One region of the Pseudoalteromonas sp. UBA6610 genome, then DNA from elsewhere that is predicted to be linked to it. Evidence: riboswitches for the same ligand, from Rfam matches in the RefSeq annotation. Region 1 holds a riboswitch; the other holds the start of a gene.
What was found. Region 1 has a riboswitch for cobalamin ahead of B4F91_RS08695 (ABC transporter ATP-binding protein). Riboswitches for the same ligand answer to the same signal wherever they lie in the genome.

Region 1 (7,566 bases):
TGCTCAACTATATCAAAACGGGTCGCTTTATCGGCCGTGGCGGTCAGTGCCATCATAGGTACATGGGAAAAGCGCTGCTTAAGCTCATTTAATCTAAAGTAATGAGGTCTAAAGTCATGCCCCCAATGTGATACACAATGTGCTTCGTCAATTGCAAATAAGCTGATATTTAAGTGGCTGAGTCGCTCGGTAAATTCATGCTGAAGCACTTTTTCAGGGGCAACATACAGTAATTTTATTAGCCCTTGGTGCAATTGTTGGTACACTAATTGTTGCTCTTCGCGAGCCAGGCTATTATTAATGTAAGCGGCTTTAACACCTAATGCTTGCAGTTGCGTTACTTGGTCTTGCATGAGCGAGATAAGCGGTGAAATTACCACAGTAACCCCTTCGAGCACTAACGCTGGTACTTGGTAACACACTGATTTACCGCCGCCTGTAGGCAGTAGTACCAAAGAGTCTTGGCCATTAATAGCCGCGTCGATCACCGCTTTTTGGCCATCACGAAACTCGCTGTAGCCAAACACTTGTTTAAGAACCGTGTCGGGCTTGCGGACCAATGTGCTAGGTGTAGGGGTTAGAGTATTCATCGGCGGCTATTTTAGTGTTTTTTTTATAGGATGTCTTTAGCTTAGAGGTAAATGATTTAATTAGTGCCTCGTGGTTTTGCTTCAGGTATGCTTAACTCATCGTACCAGTGTTAATTTAAACATAGAGAATAATAATGAATAAAGAAATGTTAATTGAACAAGTTGGCGCATTGTTTGTAAATGGCATGCCATTTAATCAGTTTTTAAATATCTCGGTAGAGTCGCTCAGCCCTGAGCAAGCTAAAATTACCTTTCCCTGGCAGGATGTATTTATAGGCAATCCTGCACAAAAAATTCTTCACGGCGGTATTATATCGGCGGTGCTCGATAATGTGGGCGGCATGCTTGCAGCAGCCAGTGTTATTGATAAATTAACCGAGCTCGATATCCCTAGCGTTCAGCAAAAGCTGGCTACCTTAGGCACTATTGATTTGCGCACAGATTATTTGCGCCCTGGCAAAGGGGAGGCATTTACAGCCAGTGCTACTTTGATCCGCTCAGGTAATAAAGTGTGTGTATGTAGAATGGAGCTACACAATGAAAAGGCAATCCAAATCGCCTTTGGTACAGGTACGTATTTAGTAGGGTAAAGCTGCTAATTACGTACAGCTAAAATAAAAAGCTTTGCCCTGCGCTGAGCTTTACTTTCCGCAAAATAAATCACTTAATAGCACAAATTGGTATAAACTGTCGGCCTTTTAGTATGAATAAGTAGTATGTATGTCGATTGCAAACGAGCAGCGTAAAGGCGGTATTTTTGCCTGTTTAGCTTTTTTAATGTGGGGCTTAGCGCCTATTTATTTCAAACAAATACAGCATGTTTCTGCTTTTGAAATTTTAACTCACCGTGTTGTCTGGTCTGTGGTTTTTTTAGTACTTGTGGTCAGTGTGTTTAAATACTGGGATAAGGTTAAACGCATAGTTGCCCAGCCAAAAATTATTTTAATGTTAGTACTTACCTCCTCTATATTGGGTTTTAATTGGGGGCTGTTTATTTGGGCGGTTAATAATAACCATATGCTCGATGCCAGTTTAGGGTATTACATAAACCCATTACTTAATGTGCTGTTGGGCATGCTATTTTTAGGCGAGCGGCTGCGAAAGTTACAAGGGTTTGCAGTGTTTTTAGCCTTTGCGGGCGTAGTATTGCAATTGGTCAGTTTTGGCTCGTTTCCGGTGGTGGCGTTTTCGCTTGCCACGTCTTTTGCTATTTATGGCTTACTGCGTAAAAAGTTACCTGTTGAAGCGCTACCAGGCATTTTACTCGAAGCCCTAATTTTACTGCCGGTTGCATTAATTTACTGGTGGGTAATGGCACCAACGCCTACTTCCGATTTAGCCCTAAACGATTGGCATACCAATGCGCTGTTAATTAGTGCCGGTATTATTACTACGTTGCCGCTGCTTTGCTTTACCGGAGCGGCCAAGCGTTTGCAGTACACAACATTGGGCTTTTTTCAGTACATAGGGCCAAGTTTAATGTTTATGCTTGCTGTGGTGTTTTACGATGAAGTATTTGATGCAGAGCGGGTGATTACGTTTGCCTGTATTTGGAGTGCGCTGGCTATATTTACCTGGGACTCTTATCATCAATCGCGTAAGCGTAAAAAAGCGGCTGTAACCGCCGCCGAAGTTTAATACCTATGCGCAATAATAGTTTAAGCAAGTTGCTATAAAGCAGCGTTAAGGTTTAGCTTATTACTTTATTACGGCCGGTTTCTTTTGCATCATACAGCTTTAAATCGGCCTGTTTAAGTAACTCATCTATTTGGTAAATAGGGCCGCTTGCAAAACCAATAGAAATTGTAAATTTAATTTTTTCTTGGCTAAACTCTTGGCTATTAAGCTCTATAAATTGCCTAAATCCTTCAAGGCGTTTTAGCGCTTGCGCTGTGGTTGCATCAGTAAAGTAAACGGCAAATTCTTCACCGCCTAAGCGAGCGACTAGCTGCTTTTCAAAGTACTTTTTAAAACACACCGCCAACCCTTTGAGAACCTCATCGCCTGAATCGTGACCGTATGTATCGTTAATCGATTTAAAATGGTCTATATCAAGCATGGCGAGCGCACCATCTTGATTCGATTTTTTTAAATACTTGAGAGACTTACTCGACTCTTCAAAAAAGTAGCGACGATTAGGCAGGTTTGTTAAGTAGTCGGTATTTGCTTGGCGTTTAATTGTTGCTATTTGCTCAAGCATGTCGACGTTTTGACTTAGTCGGCAGTAAAACTCTTCGCTGTTAAAGGGTTTATGAAGGTAGTCGTTGGCACCATTTTTTAAAAATAGGCTCGATAATGCTGACGAGTCAGCACCTGAAATACCGATAATGGCTTTTTCATCATTACTGTAAAGCCGGCGAATTTCGGCGCATAGCTCATCACCATTCATGTTTGGCATTTCGTTATCGGTAATAATAACAGACACGTCTTTTTGGCTTTCAAGTACCTCTAGCGCGTCTTTGCCGTCCTTTGCTTCGAGTATTTGATACTTATGGCGCTTTAGTAAACTGCAAATGTATCTACGGGTAGAGGTTGAGTCGTCGACGACCAACACTTTTACGTTCTCGTTACGTGGTAAACGGCTTAGTTGTTTTTCTAGGTATTGGTAAGCCTGTTTGTTTTCTTTGATTATGTAATCAATTATTGGGTATTTTTCTACCGTGTCGCGAGTTTGTTTATCTATATTGCCTGTCATTACTATGGTGGGAATGTCGGCATTAATAGTATACGGAATCGCCTCACCGGCAGGAGCATCGGGAAGGATAAAATCAACAACAGCGCAAAAGTAGCTATTGTGTTTTATTAGCTCTTTTGTTGCCGCTAAAGACTCGGCTATATCTACTTCGTAACCTGCTTTAAGCGCGATATGCTTTTGCACACGCGCTATAGTAGGCGTATCTTCAACTATGAGTATTTTTCGCGTCACGTAACAACCTTGTTTGATATTTTGCAAAAGTATTTGCTTATACAAGTTGTAACTGTTAAAACGCAAAAAAGCAAATATCTTAGAGGCTTATACGCTATCTGATTCGCTATAATCGTCTTGGCTTATTGGTACCGGCCCTGACATTTTTGAACGGCCAAAAAGAGTATGAAACTTGGTTTTACAGGTTGTTAGTTTTAAATATTTAACCCAGGCTTTTTCGATTGGGTTTGTAGGTTCTTTACTGCCACAAACTACGTCAACAAATTGCTCTTGTATCGTATTTTGGGGTGCTAAAGTTTTATTATAAAGCCCTTTTAGTACAACGCCGTGTTGTTCTAATATGCTGGCTTCTAATAAGGTGAAGTTTCCGCTGCGGCTAAACCCGCGAGGAAAGTTTTGATCATCATAAAATTGACGTTGGCTAACAAACGCTTGGCGAAGTAGTGAAATATCGTTGCTCATAACTGTATCCTCATACCCTGTTTATTGCTGGAGTATGATGCAAGTTTGACAATTTATTAAACAAGTTATTTTTATCGTGAGGATAAAAAATTGGATATAGATTTATTAAAAACATTTGTAGAGGTTGTGCGCACGCGTCACTTTGGTAAAGCGGCTGAAAACCTGTATATCACTCAATCGGCAGTAAGCTTTCGAATTCGCCAATTAGAACAGGGGTTGGGTGTAAACTTGTTTATTCGCCAGCGTAACAATATTCAATTAACGGCGCCAGGAGAGCGATTGCTTCCGCACGCTAAAATGATCATCACTGGCATGCAGCGTGCCAAAGTCGATGTGGCACTTGCCGATAACATGCACAAGCAAATAAGTTTAGCGGGTACACCTAATATATGGGATGCGTTTTTACAATTTGGCATTACTAATATTGTGTCGGCTATGCCTGGGGTCTCGTTGGTCGCAGAGGTTAAAGCCCAACAAGAAAGCACGCGGTTATTATTAGAACGTACGCTTGATTTAGCCATTTTATTTGACCCCCCTAAAGTAGACGAGCTTGTGGTAGAGCGAATTTGCGAGCTGCCAATTATTCCGGTTAGTGGCTATGACACGGCCACTAACGAGAACTTTTTTGATAACCAATATGTATATGTTGATTGGGGTACTACGTTTTCACTATGGCATGCGCGCCAATTTACCGGTAAAACGCCGCCTTATTTTAGAACCAGTACGGGGCGTATTGCACTTGATTTAATTCTTCAGTGTGGCGGCAGTGCGTTTATCCCCGAGGTACTTGTTGAATCTCACCTAGAAAAGGGTGAGCTGTTTCATGTAAAAGACGTAGAACATACTTCGCGTGATATTTTTGTGGCCTACCACAGAGACAACGAACAAAAAGAGCTAATAGAAACCCTGATTAACTTATTACCTAAAATAAATGCTTATCAGCCTGTTGATGAACACTAAATACCGACTATGATTTTTAATGAGGTTGAATAGGTACAATTTTGTTTATTAAATATTCATGTCGGTTTGTTTTCAGAATTTAGACACTTTTATTAAAATAAAAAGACAAAAATGTTTCCTTTGTAATATATCTGTCATTTAACGGTGACAAACTGCAGCTGTTTTAAAAATTAGTCTTGTGATTATCGAGGAAATAACATGAATTTTGTAAAATCGAGCTTATGTGTTGCACTAGTAAGTGGTTTATCTTTTAGCGCGTTTGCAGACGTTGATGTATACGGTAAAGCGAATGTTACTGTGCAATCGTCTGATGATGGCGAAGGGTCTTTCACTGAAATTAAAAGTAATGCATCTCGCTTTGGACTAAAAGGGTCTGAAAAGATTACTGATGGATTAGAAGCGGTTTATAAGTTTGAGTTTCAAGTTGATGTATCTGATGCTGACTCTAAAGGTGATAACGACGACAATATTTCTGCACGTAACCAGTATGTAGGTTTAAAAGGTGCATATGGTCAAGTTGTTGTGGGTCGTAACGATACAGCGCTTAAACAATCGCAAGGTAAGTTAGATTTATTTAATGACCTTGAAGGCGATATTAAAAATGTCTTTAAAGGTGAAAACCGCCTAGGTGATTCAATCACTTATACATCTAAAAGCTACGAAGGCTTTAAAGTACTTGCTACATTTGTTGCCGAAGATGACGTAGATGCAGATAACGGCTATTCAATGGCGGTTACCTACGGTGACTCTGCACTTAAAAAGAGTGCGGTATACGCCTCGGTTGCAGCCGATAGCGAAGTAAATGGCTACGATGTAGTGCGTGCGTCAATTCAAGGTAAAGTAGAGAGCTTTAAATTAGGCGCTATGTATCAAACTCAAGAAAAAGTAGACGGTAGCGCAGAAGCTGACGGCTATTTATTAAACGCAGCCTACAGCATGGGCAAAAACACGTTTAAAGTGCAATACCAAGCAATGGACTTTGATGACAGCGACGACAAAACGGCAGTTTCTGTAGGTGTTGATCATAAGTTTAATAAAAACATTAAAGTATTTGGTTTTTACTCAAGCTTTGATATGGACAACAATGTTGACCAAGACTACGTTGGCCTAGGTATGGAATACAAGTTTTAAGCGTTGCTTAAACACTCCCTTTATTAACCGCGCTCTAATGAGCGCGGTTTTTTTTGCTTTAAATTATTTACTTACCCGCCCATAATAGACCCTCATTTGGAATGGGGTGAAATTCCTCAACTATTCCCGTAACTGTAATTAGCACCACGCTTTAAGTCAGATACAAATGAGACATATCAATCAGCATGAGAAGTTCTAGATTGGTATACTTTTTTAACGAGCGGGTAAACTCATTTTTATTGATGCACTAGTCTTTTAGCTGTGTGTTAGTGAGTGCACGCTTTCCAAGGACTCACTTTTGCAAACTACATTAGCGCCAAATACACCCTTATTAAACGTTCAAAATGTGTCGTGGGAAGTCGATGATCACGCCATTTTAAACAATATTAATTTACACATAGCTAAGGGTAAGTTTATTGGGTTAATTGGCCCAAATGGGGCGGGTAAGTCGAGCTTACTGCGCTGTTTGTATCGCTTTAATAAACCGACCGCTGGTAACGTTACCTTTAATCAGCAGGATATTTGGCAGCTTAAAAGTGAAGACTACGCAAAATATGTTGCTGTAGTTCTACAAGAAACGCCTGCGCAATTTAACCTAACATTATTTGATGTGGTTGCCCTTGGGCTTACACCTCATAAATCATTATTTAGCGCCACCACCCACAGCGACAAACAAAAAATTACACAGGCAATAAAAACCGTAGGGCTTGAGCAACAGTGTAAGCAAAATTTTGAATCGCTTTCGGGGGGCGAAAAGCAACGTGCATTGATTGCCCGCGCTATAGTGCAGCAACCGCAATTACTCATCATGGATGAGCCAACCAGCCATTTAGATGTTAAATACCAAATACAAGTGATGGAACTGGCAAAATCGCTAGGGGTTACTGTGTTTGCCTCATTTCATGATTTAAATTTAGCAGCCGCTATGTGCGATGAGCTGGTGGTTATTAATAAAGGTAAAATAACACATACAGGCTCGCCTGCGCAGGTACTTAGTGAGGACATGCTAGCGGATGTTTTTGGGGTATGTGCGCGCGTAACTCGCCACCCACAGCGCACAGAAAATGATCAAACTATTCCTCATATCACTTACTTTTATGGCTATTAATTAAATGGATATAACAAAAATAAACCAGTGGACAATATTTATAGCAGCCGTGTTAATTGCACTGGGCAGCCTTTTTAACGCACTGAGTTTTGGCGCCGCAGATACGCCGTTAAGTGATGTGCTCACAGGGGTTTTATCAGCAGGGGAGGGCTCCTTTAACGCGCGTATTATTTATGAGCTTAGGTTACCTCGTACCTTACTTGCCTTTATGGCGGGCGCAGGTTTGGCTATTGCAGGGCTTATTTTACAAACGGTTACCCGTAACCCGCTCGCTGATCCGTATTTATTTGGCATATCGTCAGGCGCGTCGTTTGGGGTCGTACTGCTTATGGCTGTTGCGGGTATTAGTGCAGGGTTTATGTTATCGGCTGCTGCCTTATTAGGGAGCT
Region 2 (7,566 bases), on a different contig from region 1:
ATTGACGGCGCTGTAGATTATAAAGGTGAATCACAATTATATTACGAAGGCGCATCGGCCATGACCTATGTATTTGTGCTTGCCCTAACTGTAACCTTTTTAGTTTTAGCTGCCCAATTTGAAAGCTTTATGCACCCGTTTGTCATTATGCTAACAGTACCACTTGGCCTAATGGGCGCCATGTTTGGCCTATGGGTAACCGGCTTAACGCTTAATATTTATAGCCAAATTGGTATTGTAATGCTGATAGGTTTAAGCGCTAAAAATGGTATTTTAATAGTCGAATTTACCAACCAACTGCGCGATAAAGGCGTAGAATTTAGCGAGGCTATTTTGCAAGCGGCCACTCAGCGCCTGCGCCCAATAATAATGACCTCTCTGACTACGGTAATGAGCGCAGTGCCTTTAGTATTGGCATCAGGCCCAGGCGCAGAGAGCCGCATGGTAATTGGTGTGGTGGTATTTACAGGGGTTATTGTATCAACATTGCTAACACTTTATGTTGTGCCTGCAGCGTATTATGCCCTAGCCCGCAACACACAGTCGCCAGAATTTTTACAGCAAAAATTAAATAAGCAAGCCGACTCTCACCCGCTCAAAGACAGCGAAGAAATTTAACTGAGCTTACACTGCGCCGTAACTTGCTGTTACGGCGTATTCAATTTATGCTCGCCTTAATACTGTAACATACATAATTAGGACAACTTATGAGCACATCAACACAACTAGCAACATTTGGTGGAGGCTGTTTTTGGTGTATAGACGCTGCATTCAGACGAGTAAAAGGTGTACTAAACGTAAGCTCAGGTTACACCGGCGGCCATACCGACAACCCCACGTATAAATCAGTCTGCTCTGGTACAACAGGCCATGCTGAGGTTGTGCAACTGGAATTTGACAGCGCTGTAGTGAGTTTTGAAACACTGCTTAGCATGTTTTTTACGTTACACGATGCCACGCAATTAAATCGCCAAGGTAACGATATTGGCACACAGTATAGAAGTGTTGTTTATTACCACAACGATGCGCAATTAAGTCAAACCAATGAGATGATAGCCCAGTTACAAAACCATATTAGCGAGCCAATAGTGACAGAGGTTAGCCCTGCGACCACATATTACCCAGCAGAGCATTATCATCAAGATTACTACAACGAAAACCCACAGCAGGGTTACTGTAGTATTTTAATTGCGCCTAAGTTACACAAGTTTGAAACTGTATTTAAAGAGTTTTTAGCTGACTAGCTAATTTGCGTTGTTAAAATAATTCTAATACCAATCCGCATAATTAAGTGATCTATTTTGAGGATGGATAAACGTGTTGATAGCAAGGCAAAAAATCCGCTATTTAGTTGTTCTAAATGAGAATTTTTTAACGCAGATAGCGACACATTTAGCCCCTGAAAATGATTAAGTATTAATGCGAATTGGTATAAATACACATTAAAAAGCCCGATATAAATCGGGCTTTTGTATATTAAAAAACGCTATTAAAACTGATAGCTTGCACCTACAAAAAAGCGGCGCTCTGGGGTGTTGTAGTAATATACTTCACCGCTTATAAAGTCAGCTCTTGAGTCAACCACATTGTAATCTCTGTCAAATAGGTTCTCTACACGCAGCGACAGCTCAATATTATCGTTTACATGATAGTTACCCGCTAGGTTCCAAAGTGTATACGATCCTAGGCGCGTTACTGCCCCCTCGCGATCACTGCGGTATTGCATATCAATGCGAGCATCAAAATCACCAAATTGCTTTGCGAGCTCCCAATTAACAGTGCGCTTGGCAACATTGCTTAGCTCATCGCCGGTTTCTTTGTTTTCGGCACTTAAATATGCAAAATTAAAGTGGCTATCAAAACCTAAAATTTGCTGTGTAAGGCTAAACTCAACCCCTTCATAGCGAGCTTCGTTTATATTAGCTAACGCAAAGTTTTCATCGTAATCAATTTTATCTTCGATATCGTTTCTAAAAATTGCAAAATCGACTTGTGCACTGTCAAAATTAACATTTACACCAAGCTCGCGGTTTATTGACTTTTCAGGTTGGAGATCCGGATTACCAAAATTTGGGTAGTATAAATCGTTAAATGTTGGCGCTTTAAAACCTGTGCTTTGACTAATTCTAAATGTTGAATTTTCAGATAAATGATAACCAGCCGCCGCAGTATAGGTTGTTTCATCACCAAACTGTTCATCGTCGTCTTGGCGAAGAGTTAAATTGGCAAGCACAGTGTCGGTGTCGTAATAAGCCCCAACAAACACTGCTAATACATCGCGGCTATCCTCATCAAATGCTTGCGAGCTGTGCGATACATCATCGTTATACCAATTAACGCCGCCGCTAATATTAAGCGCATTTGTTAAGCGGTATTGGCCGCTGTAATCTACTTGCGAGCGCTTAGTAATAAATGTACTGGTTAATGGCCCGCCGGTAAAAAAGTCCACATATGTGCTGTCAGAATCATCGGTTGCAAAAGCAACATCTATAGCATGAGATTGGTTAGTGTAGTTTTTGCTCCACTGCGCCGACAGTTGATAGTTTTTAAAGTCCCCTCTTTCAACCGTGCTCGTAGCCGGGCTAAAGCTGCTATCGTAGTCCGCGTAGCCTTCGCTGTACTGGCCTAGTAGCTTAAAGTTACCGTAATGTGCATCTGCATAGTTTACTTTAAAGCCTACGTTTTTATTTTCATAGCTGTCGTCATCGGGCGCTATACCTTGTAATGCATCAAAACCATCGGTTTTTTCAAAGCCTGCATTAAATGCGCTAACCACTTCATCTGATTTTACTGAACCTGCAAGCTGATAGTTTTGATAAGCGTTAGAGCCAAATGTGGCATCAAGTGATACATTGCTCGCTTCACGCGTTATTATATTAATAACCCCAGCTAATGCATCTGAGCCATACACAGCTGCACGCGAGCCTTTTATGATCTCGATTCGCTCAATACTATTTAGCGGCACGTTACTTAATGCTTTTTGTCCTAGCGTGGCTGAGCCCGTGCGTACACCATCAATTAAAATTAACGTATCGCCAGAACCTGTACCACGTAAAGATACGCCCGACGTTTGGCCAAAACCACCATTAGGATTAATTTGAAAACCCACCTGTGTGCTTAGTAAGGTCGGTAAATCGCGTACATTGCTTGCATCTATTTCGGCGCGTTCAATTACATTAACGCTCGCTAATACATTATTTATTGATTGTTCAAATTTATTAGCGGTAACAGTGATTTTTTCAATTGGGCTTTGTGCAGCAGATACAGAAAAAGACAGCGCAGCCGAGATAGCAACGCCAAGAGTTGTTTTATTTAGCATGATGTTCCCTATCTTTGCCCACCGCAAAGATTTAAGTAAGTAAGATTACTTCAAGGCCGGTCTCCGGACTCAGTAAACACATAAATGCGTTAATACTTTACCGTTGCGGGGGCAGTGTTGGGATTGCTTTTGTCATAAAGGCGCACCAACTTCCCGATTATCTCGCTGTTAGTTTTAATACTTTAAACCCTGTATTTAGCAACCAGCAAGCACCTTGAAAATAGGCGGTTATTGTGAGCAGTTTGTTTACAAATGTCAACGGACGTCTATATAGCTAAAGGTTATATTATTTATTTTCAGTAAAGCTGGATCTTACGCCGTATGAACTTAAAAGCGCTGTGATTTTAGGTTTTATTTCAGACGAATTTAAAAGCTTATCCATTTGTTTTACCGTAATTTTACTGCGCGCAGGATTAACTAAAAAATGAGTATCGTATATAGCATCTGGGATATTACTCTTATAAAGCAGGTTCATATTAAAAATGTTGTTCTTTTTAAAGTATTGATAAGCTATGTTATTTAACACCCCAACATCGGCACGCTTTAATAGCAGCATTTTAACAACGTTAAACTCATCGATTGTTAAACTAACTTGGTGTTCATCACTTAAATATTGTGCATCGGTTATAAAATCAGCAAAACGATAGGAATACCCCAATACCCCCGCTTTTGTTAAAGCATGTAAGTCATCGAAATAGCTTTGCTTTTGGGCGTTTTGTGCCAGCGTATAGAACTCATTTTTAGCAATAACATAAAAGCTCGTTTCCTTTAAGGCACTTCTTGCTACCTCAGGCACCCATTGCATAGCCATTAAAAATAACATGTCGAATTCCCCCCATTCGACCCACTTTTTGAGCCTTTTTACAGGCAAAGAGTTAAGAGTAAATTTATATTCGCTTTGAGAGTCATTGAGTATTTTTACAAACTCAGGCGCTAACCCTTGCTCTTTTTCGGCATTAATAATAATTGGAAAGTAACCGTCCTCTACCAACACATCTACATTTATTGGCTTGGCAAAGCTAAACTTACTGCTCGCAATAATAATTATAAAAACAAGAAACTTAAGCATTTAAAGCCTTTAACAGTCGCTATTAAGTAATATTGATATTAAGAATAGCCTAATATACACAACTGCGTGATAAGCAGGTTTAATAATGCATTTAAATAACGTTAAAAGAGTATGGAATAACAGTGGACTAATTTTACACAGGTAAAAGGAGTTTAGGCTTGCAGGTAAATAAAGGCTGTAATTAGGGCGGGGTAAAATGTGTGGCTAATATATTTAATAACCACACACTTAAATTCTCACTTTAAAATACTAAAGACACTTAGCTTATTAATCGCGAAAGTTTTTAAACTGGAAAGGCTGACCTAAATCTGCAGTGCGAACGACTTGCATAGCGGCTTGTAAATCGTCACGCTTTTTACCCGTTACACGTACCTCTTCACCTTGAATAGCAGCTTGTACTTTTACTTTTGAGTCTTTAATGGCTTTAACTACTTTTTTAGCCATGTCTTTCTCAATGCCTTGCTTAAGTGCAACATTACGAAACACGTTTTTACCAGCACGAGTGATGTCTTGTAGTTCCAAGCTTGCTACGTCCATACCACGCTTAGAAATTTTACCTGCTAAAATATCAAACAATTGCATAACTTGTGAGTCAGCTTCAGCTTTTAGTTTAATTGTTTTGTCGTTTAGCTCAATTGATGCGTCAACACCTCTAAAGTCAAAGCGCGTTTCTAGCTCACGGTTGGCGTTATCTACTGCATTTTTAGCTTCGTTCATTTCTACTTCTGATACGATATCAAATGAAGGCATTGGGTTCTCCTAACTATTAAATCTAAATTTATGCGCCGATTATAACGCTAAAATTATAAATCTTTACATTTTTCTGCCAGTTGTTCAGGTGCGATACTAATTTAGTTTGATATACTGCAGCCTCTTTTTTAAGCGGTTTTAGGATTTATCGTGACAAGGCGTGTTTACCAAGCAGTTTTTTTGATTAGTATTGTGGTGTTTACCCTCTTATTTGCCAAAGAAATAAAAGGCGGCGTTACGAACTTATTTCCACATGTTGATAAAGTTGCCCACTTTGGGATATTTTTTATACTTGCCATCATTATGGATAAAGCCTTTAAGTTACCGCTGTACACGCAAGTACTCTTGCTTGCGGGCTACGGTGCAGCAATAGAAATAATGCAAGATGCGCTTCCCTACAGGCAGGCCTCGTTAGGTGATTTTGTTGCTGATTTTGCCGGTGCGGCCACGTACTTTTTACTAAGAACCATTTTTACTCCTCGAAAAAAGAACCCTTATGGCTAATATTCTTATTATTGGCGACGGCGCTATTGGTTTATTGCTAAGCCATTTTTTATCTAAAGCTCACACTGTTCATGTGTTAACACGCAAAGCCACTGCAAATACACGCTTTTATTGCAAAGCAAAACAGCCTTCGCAAAAAATTAATGCACGATTCATTACACTTAAGCAAATTAATGAACAGCCCGCGTTTGATATTGTTATTTTTGCAGTAAAGGCTTTTCAGGTGCAATCGGCCTTTACGCAAATTAAACCCTTTTTATCGCCAAGTAGTGTACTTATTGTATCGCACAACGGTATGGGTAATGTTGAAACACTCAATGAGCAACTCGATAAGCAACAAGCGTTGTACTTTTTAACCACCAGCATGGCTGGCTTTAAAACAAACGACTTTATAGTACAGCACACCGGTGAAGGTAAAAGCGTATTAGGTGCCTGCAACCCTTGCGCGCACAGCTATCGCCAAGCAATGTGTGAGCAATTGCAAAACGTGCCGCAGCTAAGCTACAGTACTAATATTGAGCAGCTACGTTTTGAAAAACTATTAGTAAATATTGCCATTAACCCATTAAGCGCACTGTATGATATTAAAAATGGTCAGTTACGTGCCCCTTATTTTAATAGCATTATCTTTAATTTATTAACTGAGGCATGCCAAATAGCCCATGCTTTAAAGCTTGATATTAAGCTGGCCGATGCGCTTAACAACGCTTACAACGTAATGATGCTAACCGCTGAAAACTACTCTTCAATGCATCAAGACGTAGCGCATAACCGACAAACCGAAATAGACGCCATTTGTGGCTATATTAGCCAACAAGGTAAGCGATTAAATATCAGTACCCCGCTAAACGATGCTCTACTTGCTAAAATTAAGGCAAAAAAAAGCGTGGTATAAACCACGCTCTAAATTACGGTTAGCCTTTACGGGCGGTAAACTTTTACACCCGTAAAGCCTGCTTCATGAAGAATAAGTGCCTGTAACTGGCTCATAACCCCTCTTTCACAATACAGGTAGTAATCCTTATCTTTTGGCAGATCACCAAATTTAGTCGCTAAGCGGAAAAACGGTAAATGCACTACATCTATACCGTCAATCTCAAGCGGCGCTGCATCCTCTTCCTCTGGTGAGCGAATATCAACAACCACTGCACCCGCTGGTAAATCAACTACCGACTCAGCTTCTTTAAGTTCTTGCTTAGCTTCTACGTCTATATCACGCACATCCATAATACGAGCGTTTTCAACAACAGTATTAAGCACATCAAAGTCGAACTTTTCTTCTTCGGCTTTAATAACGTCAAGTTTAGCTTTAACCGTTGGCTTTTTAGATATTACGCCACAGTACTCAGGCATGGTTTCGGCCATTTCTGCGGTGCCAATTTTACGGGCAATATTAATAATTTCTTGTTTGTCGTGCTGAATAAGTGGGCGCAAAATCAGGGTTTCTGTTACGCGGTCAATCACACTTAAATTAGCTAAGGTTTGGCTAGAAACCTGACCTATACTCTCACCAGTTACCAAGGCTTGAATATTTAATTTTTCGGCTACTTTGCTGCCAGCACGCATCATCATGCGTTTTAGCACAACACCCATTTGGCTGTTTTCAACGTTCTCTAAAATTTCGGCTACAACCGGTTCAAAATCAACCGTGATAAATTTAACTTTATGAGTAGAGCTAAATTTTTTCCATAAGTAGTAGCTGGCTTGTTTAACACCAATTTCGTGTGCTGCGCCACCTAAATTAAAGAATAAAAAGTGCGTGCGAGCGCCTTTACGGATCATCTGGTAACTTGCTACACCTGAGTCAAAGCCGCCTGACATTAATGAAAGCACGTCTTCTTGTGTTGGCAGTGGAAAGCCTGCCATACCTAGGTGAGTTTGCGTAACTATGTAGGCTTTATCGTCCTTTACTTCTAAGCGAATA

Region 2: linked by a shared signal. The riboswitch ahead of B4F91_RS01945 (TonB-dependent receptor domain-containing protein) and the one ahead of B4F91_RS08695 (ABC transporter ATP-binding protein) in region 1 are both predicted to bind cobalamin.

The regions. Positions count from the first base shown of each region.
Region 1 covers NZ_DJHW01000064.1:9,309-16,874, reverse strand. Annotated here, with positions in the region: gene recQ (DNA helicase RecQ) at 1-590, opposite strand, end outside; gene B4F91_RS08725 (thioesterase family protein) at 725-1,180, shown strand; gene rarD (EamA family transporter RarD) at 1,311-2,228, shown strand; gene B4F91_RS08715 (response regulator) at 2,281-3,516, opposite strand; gene B4F91_RS08710 (DUF413 domain-containing protein) at 3,604-3,978, opposite strand; gene B4F91_RS08705 (LysR family transcriptional regulator) at 4,069-4,938, shown strand; gene B4F91_RS08700 (porin) at 5,137-6,069, shown strand; cobalamin riboswitch at 6,168-6,299, shown strand; gene B4F91_RS08695 (ABC transporter ATP-binding protein) at 6,368-7,177, shown strand; gene B4F91_RS08690 (FecCD family ABC transporter permease) at 7,182-7,566, shown strand, end outside.
Region 2 covers NZ_DJHW01000017.1:50,957-58,522, forward strand. Annotated here, with positions in the region: gene B4F91_RS01935 (efflux RND transporter permease subunit) at 1-618, shown strand, start outside; gene msrA (peptide-methionine (S)-S-oxide reductase MsrA) at 708-1,244, shown strand; gene B4F91_RS01945 (TonB-dependent receptor domain-containing protein) at 1,490-3,319, opposite strand; cobalamin riboswitch at 3,369-3,538, opposite strand; gene B4F91_RS01950 (ABC transporter substrate-binding protein) at 3,606-4,388, opposite strand; gene B4F91_RS01955 (YajQ family cyclic di-GMP-binding protein) at 4,656-5,138, opposite strand; gene B4F91_RS01960 (VanZ family protein) at 5,289-5,642, shown strand; gene B4F91_RS01965 (ketopantoate reductase family protein) at 5,635-6,537, shown strand; gene thiI (tRNA uracil 4-sulfurtransferase ThiI) at 6,564-7,566, opposite strand, start outside.